DNA from 2 places in the Agathobaculum sp. LCP25S3_E8 genome. Region 1 is predicted to be linked to the other one. Evidence: riboswitches for the same ligand, from Rfam matches in the RefSeq annotation. Region 1 holds a riboswitch; the other holds the start of a gene.
The links. Region 1 has a riboswitch for thiamine pyrophosphate ahead of thiD (bifunctional hydroxymethylpyrimidine kinase/phosphomethylpyrimidine kinase). Riboswitches for the same ligand answer to the same signal wherever they lie in the genome.

Region 2: another riboswitch for thiamine pyrophosphate. It lies ahead of thiS (sulfur carrier protein ThiS); the one in region 1 lies ahead of thiD (bifunctional hydroxymethylpyrimidine kinase/phosphomethylpyrimidine kinase).

The regions. Positions count from the first base shown of each region.
Region 1 is NZ_JBQKJR010000055.1:6,872-11,083, forward strand. Features, by position in the region: gene ACTQ34_RS14520 (flavodoxin family protein) at 30-569, shown strand; gene ACTQ34_RS14525 (carboxymuconolactone decarboxylase family protein) at 591-1,358, shown strand; TPP riboswitch at 1,385-1,488, shown strand; gene thiD (bifunctional hydroxymethylpyrimidine kinase/phosphomethylpyrimidine kinase) at 1,580-2,371, shown strand; gene thiW (energy coupling factor transporter S component ThiW) at 2,378-2,887, shown strand; gene thiM (hydroxyethylthiazole kinase) at 2,884-3,711, shown strand; gene tenA (thiaminase II) at 3,777-4,212, shown strand, end outside.
Region 2 is NZ_JBQKJR010000001.1:21,111-25,322, forward strand. Features, by position in the region: gene pdxR (MocR-like pyridoxine biosynthesis transcription factor PdxR) at 1-798, shown strand, start outside; gene dinB (DNA polymerase IV) at 804-2,033, opposite strand; TPP riboswitch at 2,121-2,223, shown strand; gene thiS (sulfur carrier protein ThiS) at 2,291-2,485, shown strand; gene thiF (sulfur carrier protein ThiS adenylyltransferase ThiF) at 2,490-3,125, shown strand; gene ACTQ34_RS00160 (thiazole synthase) at 3,159-3,923, shown strand; gene thiH (2-iminoacetate synthase ThiH) at 4,146-4,212, shown strand, end outside.

The sequences.
Region 1 (4,212 bases):
ATGGGTGTGTGCATAACGGAGGAATGAAAATGGGTAAAAAAGTTTTAATTGTGGCGACCAGCCCGCGAAGGAACGGAAATTCCAACCATCTTGCCGATGAATTTGCGAAAGGCGCGGTGCAGGCGGGACATCAGGTAGAAACAGTTTATTTGTGCGAAAAAAACATCGGGTTCTGTCGGGGGTGTCTGTCCTGTCAGAAAACCATGCGTTGTGTTATCCGCGATGATGCAGATACAATCGTACAGAAAATGCGCGCAGCAGATGTATTGGTGTTTGCAACACCGGTTTATTACTACGGCATGAGCGGTCAAATGAAAACCATGTTGGATCGGGCAAATCCGCTGTTTCCATCCGACTATATCTTCCGGGATATTTATTTACTGACTGCGGCGGCAGAGGATGATCCGGAAACGCCGGAAGGCACAGTGCATGGCTTACAGGGCTGGATCAGTTGCTTCGAAAAAGCACGTCTGGCAGGTAGTGTGTTTGCAGGCGGTGTGACGGATGCAGGGGAAATTGAAGGTCATCCGGCGCTGCAAACTGCGTTTGAAATGGGAAGCAGAATATGACAGGAAAGGAAGCGTATTAATATGGCAGTCAAGCAGACGGCGGGACGGGATTCGTTGGGTGTCTTTGCTCCGAAATTTGCCGAACTCAATGATGATGTGTTATTTGGGGAGGTGTGGAGCAGAGAGGATAAACTCTCGCTGCGCGACCGCTCACTGGTGACGGTAGTGTGCCTGATGGCGCAGGGACTGGTGGATTCTTCGTTCCAATACCACTTGACCACTGCAAAGCAGAACGGCATCACCCGTACAGAAATCGCAGAGATCTTGACACACGCCGCGTTTTACGCAGGATGGCCTAAGGCGTGGGCAGCGTTCCGAATGGCAAAAGAGGTATGGACGGAAGAAGCGCAAGCAGTGGATGGCAAAGCTGCGCATCAGAATGAAATGGTGTTTCCCATCGGTCAGCCGAACGATGCGTATGCACAGTATTTTATCGGGCAGAGCTATCTCGCGCCGGTATCGACCGAGCAGGTTGGAATCTTCAATGTGACCTTTGAACCAGGATGCCGCAATAACTGGCATATCCATCACGCAGATAAGGGCGGCGGGCAGATTCTCATTTGTGTAGCCGGCAAGGGCTATTATCAGGAATGGGGAAAGCCTGCGGTGGAATTACATCCGGGGGATACAGTCAATATTCCGGTAGGGGTGAAGCACTGGCATGGTGCCGCGCCAGATAGTTGGTTCTCGCATCTTGCGGTAGAGGTACCGGGTGAAAATGGCAGTAACGAATGGCTGGAAGCGGTAGACGACGCGGCATATGCAGCCGTATATAGGCGGAATGCTTGACAAATGTTCCAACAAGTGATAATTTAAATATATTGCAAGGGAGCTTCTATGGGAGGCTGAGAGGAGGTTTCGACCTCGACCTTACCTGATTTGGATAATGCCAACGTAGGGATGCTGGAACAAGTTGGAACCGCATGTGGGTGCGGACATTTTCGGACGCGAAAGGACATCCTGATTGGGATGTCCTTTTTTTCATGCAGAAATGATAGGAGGAAGCGGGAATGAAGAAGGTACTTACCATTGCAGGCTCAGACTGCTCGGGTGGTGCGGGCGTGCAGGCGGATCTGAAAACAATGGCGGCACATGGTATATTCGGTATGAGTGTGATTGTGTCAGTTGTGGCGGAAAATACTGCTCGTGTGATTGATATTCAGGACGTTAGCCCTAAGATGATTGAGGAACAGATCGATGCGGTGTTTGAAGATATGGTGCCGGACGCAGTCAAGATTGGGATGCTTTCCTCGCCTGCGTGCATGAAAGCGGTTGCAGGCAAGCTTGCGCAATACAAGCCGCAGCATGTGGTCATTGACCCTGTGATGTTTGCTAAAAACGGAGATGCGCTTATGGACCCCGCTTCAGTTGGCACACTGATCGAGACCGTGCTGCCGTTTGCAGACATTCTGACGCCCAATATTCCGGAGGCGCAGTATATTGCGGATATGCACATTACAACACCAGCAGATATGGAGGAGGCGGCGCGCCGCATCCATGCTAAGGGCTGCCGCAACGTGTTGGTGAAAGGCGGAAAGAATATGGCGGGAGCAGTAGATGTACTGTATGATGGTACAGATTTTCACCGATATGAGATTGTGCAGCTAAATAGCACAAGCACACACGGAACTGGCTGCACGTTGTCTTCGGCGATTGCGTCCAATCTTGCGCTCGGGTATTCCATTCCGGAGGCAGTGGACCGTGCGAAGTCTTACGTAACTGACGCCATTCGCCATGCGCCCGGCTTTGGAACGGGCTGCGGGCCGCTGAATCATTTTTGTCGCATTTTCCCGGAGGAGTGAGTTGCTATGCAAACAAAATCTGTTCGTAAACTGACAATTGCAGGCCTTCTGGTGGCGGTAGCCGTGGTTGGCAGCCTATTTTCCATTCCTGTTCTGGGCGCGAAGTGCTCGCCTGTACAGCACATGGTTAACGTACTGGGAGCGGTACTGCTCGGACCGTGGTATGCTGTTGGCATGGCGTTTGCCGCCTCGCTCATCCGGAATCTGCTGGGACTTGGCAGTCTGCTGGCGTTTCCTGGCTCGATGATTGGCGCACTGCTGTGCGGCGTTGCGTATAAACTGCTGCCCAAGCTGCCGGTCGCGTATGTCGGTGAAGTTTTCGGTACGGGTGTTTTGGGCGGCATCGCGTCTTACCCGATTGCAGCGGTGTTGATGAACAACAAGGCTGCAGCACTGTTTACTTTTGTGCCATCCTTTCTGGTATCGACCGCAGTAGGTGCTGCGATTTCTGTTTTGGTTTTGGCGGCACTTAAGCGCACGCAGGTATTTGGTGAGCTGGAGGGGGCGCTGCGGTGACGGAAAGTCTGAAACAGATCGTATCACATACCCATTCAGTCTGTCCAATGGTGCATTCGATTACCAATAATGTGACTATTAATGATTGCGCAAATATCATCCTTGCTGCGGGCGGTACTGCTATCATGGCGCAGGACGAGCGTGAGGTTGAGGAAATTACCGCACACGCCGACGCATTAGTACTGAACATGGGCGCGCTGCGCGCACAGGAAGCCATGCTGCTGGCTGCACGTACATCCAAACAGCTGGGACATCCGGTTGTGCTGGACCCAGTCGCGGCAGGGGCAAGCCGTTTGCGCAGCGAAATGTGTAGCCGTTTGCTGGCAGAAGGGCTGGTGTCGGTTATTCGCGGCAATGCATCCGAGATTCGTGCGCTTGCAGCGGGACAAGAGAATGCCGCAGGTGTGGAAGTTAACGCGCTTGACCGTGTGACTGAGCAAAATCTTGCCGAATCTGCTGCATGGCTGCGCCAGTTCAGTCAGCAGACTGGCACTGTTGTCATGCTGACCGGCGTGATTGACCTGATAACTGATGGACAACGTACCGCAGTGCTGCGGGGCGGCAGTGCGCTGATGGGCCGGATTACCGGTGCCGGCTGCATGCTTACGTCGCTGACCGCACTGTATTGCGGCGCGAATCCAAATATGCTTTTTGAAGCTGCTGTTGCGGCGGCGGAGGTGATGAATCATTGCGGAGAACAAGCGCAGGTGCGCGTGCGTAAAGAGATGGAGGGCACCGCTTCCTTTCGCACACGCCTGATCGACGCAGTCAGTCTGTTGACTGCCGATGATCTGGCAAACGCACATCAAATTCAACTAATTTAAGAAAAACACAACAAGTGCTGTCGGCGAGATGCTGTCAGTCCAAGTCATTCATTGGGGGTACCACCTTGAAAAACAACCAAACAACCGAGAGACTGCTTGACGCGTCCCGGGAAATATGGGCGGGTTATCTGAACCATCCCTTTGTCCGGGGCATTGCAGACGGCAGCCTTGCTGTAAACAAATTCCGTTTCTATCTGTTGCAGGACTACCTGTACCTGTTCGATTACGCTAAAGTATTCGCGCAGGGTGTGGTCAAGTCTCGTGAGCCTGAGATTATGCGCACCTACGCATCCTATGTGGCCAGCATTCTAAATGGTGAAATGGAAATCCATCGCGGCTATATGGCGCGGTTGGGGATCACTGAGACACAGGCAGAGTCTGTTAAGCCCTCGCTGAGCAACCAGTCTTACACCGCTTATATGCGTGCAGTCGCGGCTGAAGAAGGCCCGGCGGAAATCATGGCGGCTGTACTGTCATGTGCGATTAGCTATGAGTACATCG
Region 2 (4,212 bases), on a different contig from region 1:
TACCAGATTTTCGCCGCGGGCGGCGCAGCGGTACGTCCCCTGCCGCTGGACAAAAGCGGTCTGCGCGCGGACGCACTGACGGCATCCGACGCATCAGTCGTGTACCTGACCCCCTCGCATCATTTCCCGCTCGGCACGGTCATGCCCGCCGCACGGCGACTGGAAATTTTGCGCTGGGCGTCCGCTGCGCCCGACCGCTATATCATTGAGGACGACTACGACAGCGAATTCCGCTATGCCTCGCGTCCCATCCCCGCTCTGGGCGAGCTTGACCGTGCAGGACGGGTGGTCTACGTCAACACCTTTGCCAAAAGCCTTGCACCCGGCCTGCGTATCGGCTATCTGGTGCTGCCGGACGCGCTGATGGCGCGCTACCGTGAGCGGTTCTCGCTCTACTCCTCGACCGTACCGAGTTTCGAGCAGCACACACTTGCAGCCTTTCTGCGCACCGGCGCCTTTGAGCGGCACATCAGCCGTAGCCGCAAGGTATATCAGGCGCGGCGCGATGCGCTTCTGGCGGCGCTTGCACGGGAACTGGCCGACCTCCCGCATGAGGTGTCCCGCTCGGAAGCAGGCCTGCACCTGCTGCTGCATATGCGAAACGGCATGCTGGAACGTGAGCTGATGGAACGGGCTGCGGCCGTCGGTGTACGAGTGTACGGCCTGTCCGCTTATTACACGCCGCCGGTTCAACCGCCCAAGGCGACGCTGGTGCTCGGTTACGCCGGTATGACTGAGACGCAAATCGACCAGGCCGCAGCACTGCTGCGTCAGGCATGGACAAAAAAAGAGCCATGATTTTTTCATGGCTCTTTTTCATCTTTTTTCTTATTTTCTTTTGGTTTATAAACAGAATTTGCAAAAATGACCGAGTGGTTTCCAAACCGCTGCCGCAATGCGTCCACGGTCTTATCCAGCTCACGCTGCTTTTGCCGCGTCTGTGTCTGCTGCGGACTGTCAAACAGGGAAAGCTGTTCACAAGCCTGATTCTCCGACAGCAGGTTGGCCGCCGTAACCGACAGCAGCCGCACCGGCTTGTCCATCGGCCAATGCGCGCGCAGCAGCGCAAGCGATGTCTCGAACAGCACGCGGGTGGAGTTGGTCGGCTGCGCCAGCGTCATCTGCCGTGAACGGTTGTGAAACTCCGGGTCGCGGATGCCAATCTGCACGGTCTGGCACACCATCCCGCGCGCCCGCAGGCGGCGGCCGACGTTATCACACAGCACGGTCAATCCCATGCGGCACGCCTCTTCGCCCAGAAGATTGTGCGCAAAGGTCATGCCGTTTCCCACGCTCTTGACCTCACGCTCGGCATAAAACGAACGCACCGGCTCATCGTCCTCACCGCGGGCATAGCGCAGCAGCATATCCCCCTGCTTGCCGAAAATGCCGTGCACAAATGCAGGCTCACACGCGGCTAAGTCGCCAATCGTATGCACACCCAGTCCGTCGAGCCGCGCCGCGGCACGCCTGCCAACATACAGCAGCGTATTGACCGGCAGCGGCCAGACGCGCTCCCGGAAGTTCTCGCGCGAAAAGACGGTCGTTGCGTCCGGCTTTTTGTAGTCGCTGCCCAGCTTGGCGAACGCGCGGTTGAATGACACGCCGACCGAAATCGTCAGCCCAATTTCCTCTCGCATACGGCGGCGCAGTTCATCCGCAATCTGCTCACCCGTACCGAACAGGTGCATCGAGCCGGTCACGTCGAGAAAGGATTCATCAATGCCGAATGGGTCGACCAAATCGGTATATTGCAGGTACAGCTCGTTGCAGCGGCGCGAATACTTGACGTATTCCTCGCGGTGCGGTGGTACCAACCGCAAATCAGGACATTTGCGTTTTGCCTGCCAGATGGTTTCCGCCGTCTGCACACCGAATGCCTTGGCCTTTTCGTTTTTGGCAAGGATGATACCGTGGCGGCTCTCCGGGTCGCCGCAGACCGCACTCGGTCCTTCCGCCAGCGTCGGGTCAAGCAGCGTCTCGACCGATGCGTAAAACGAATTGCAGTCACAGTGCAAAATCGTGCGCTCCACGGCATCCCCTCCCATCGAACATTTGTTTTCTTTTATTGTAGCAGAGAATTTGCGCCTTGACAACCACTTTTCACTGGTCTATACTGGATTTGCAAGCAAGGGTGCCGTGATGAGCGGCTGAGAGGGCGAGAGCCTAACCTTTTGAACCTGTTGGTTAGCACCATCGTAGGGAAGCTGTCGCATCGCAAAAACTCAATGCCCCGGTTTTACCGCATGGTGGAACCGGGGTATTTTTATTGCCTGAAAGAAGGGATTTTATGAAGATAAACGGCGAAGTATGCACCTGTTCCCCAGGTATGACTGTGCTGTCTCTTCTGGAGCAGCGCGGACACGACCCGCAGCGCGTCGCGGTCGAGCGCAATGGACAAATTGTGCCGCGCGCACGCTTTGCACAAGAGGAACTGCACGAGGACGATACAATTGAAATTGTACAGTTTGTCGGCGGAGGCTGAAATCATGCATTTGACCAAAGAAGAACTGCACGCCGCGCTCGTCGAGCGGCACGGCGCGGACATCCAGCAAAAGCTCGACCATGCTACGGTCGGCATCGCGGGACTGGGCGGACTTGGCTCCAACATCGCCGTGCATCTGGCGCGGCTGGGGGTAGGACGGCTGGTGCTGGTGGATTTCGACACGGTGGAAATCAGCAACCTCAACCGGCAGCACTACACGATGAAGGACATCGGTATTCCCAAAACGCTGGCGCTGCTCGAACAACTGGAAGCCATCAACCCCTATCTGCAATACGAACCGCACACCGAGCGCGTCATTCCGGCCAATGCCGCGCCCCTGTTTGCAGACTGCGATGTGGTCTGCGAAGCGTTCGACCGCGCGGACCAGAAGGCCATGCTGATTGAAACACTGCTGGAGCGTTTGCCGGACACGCCTATTGTTTCGGGCAGCGGCATGGCGGGCTGCGGTTCAGCCAACCTGATGCACACCGAGCGCCGCTTCGGTCGGCTTTACGTCTGCGGCGACGGAACAAGTGACATTGCGAACGGTATTGGCCTGATGGCGCCGCGTGTCGCCGTCTGCGCTGCGCAGCAAGCGACTATGGTGCTGCGACTGCTGCTTGGATATACCGAACCATGAGCATAAGATATGATAAGAAGGAGAGAAAAAACAATGGAAGATAAGCTGATTCTGGGCGGACACGAATTCACCTCCCGCTTTATTCTAGGCTCAGGCAAATATTCGCTCGATTTAATCAACGCCGCCGTACACAATGCAGGCGCACAGATTATCACGCTCGCGCTGCGCCGCGCCAACGAAGGTGGCACAGCGAACATCCTTGACTATATCCCGAAGGGCGTTACTCTGCTGCCCAATACCTCGGGGGCGCGCAACGCGGACGAAGCGGTGCGTATCGCACGTCTCTCGCGCGAAGTCGGCTGCGGCGACTTTGTCAAAATCGAAATCATGCGCGACAGCAAATACCTGCTGCCGGACAATCAGGAAACCATCCGTGCAACCGAAATCCTCGCAAAAGAGGGTTTTGTCGTCATGCCGTACATGTATCCCGACCTAAACGTTGCGCGCGACTTGGTCAGCGCGGGCGCGGCCTGTGTGATGCCGCTCGGCGCACCCATTGGTACCAACAAGGGACTTGCTACACGCGAGTTCATCCAAATCCTGATTGACGAAATCGACTTGCCGATTATCGTAGACGCCGGCATCGGCCGTCCCTCGCAGGCGTGCGAAGCGATGGAAATGGGCGCGGCGGCTGTGATGGCCAATACCGCAATCGCCACGGCGGGCGATATTCCGGCGATGGCAGAAGCATTCAAAAAGGCAATTGAGGCCGGACGCACGGCGTATCTGGCAGGACTCGGCCGCGTGCGCGAGAGCGCCTCGGCATCCTCCCCGCTGACCGGTTTTTTGCGCGACTGACGCCCCCGGGGCGGCAGCCGCCCTTGCTGTTCTAACCAGCAAACCGGGCGGCAAGCGCAAACCGGAACCCTGCTCTGCGCGCGCAGCGCGCCCTCAAGGGAAAAGGGTTGATTCACAAGAAGGGGAAAACCGCAGGTTGTCTCCTTTTTGTGCGCCCGCCGCGCGCAGCGGCATGCCTCCCGCTGTCTGAAAGGCAGCACAAAACAGGAAAGGATAATGATGATGCAACAAACCAAAACCGAGGCCATCTCCGCAAAATATATCACCGCCGAAACCGACCACATGGCCT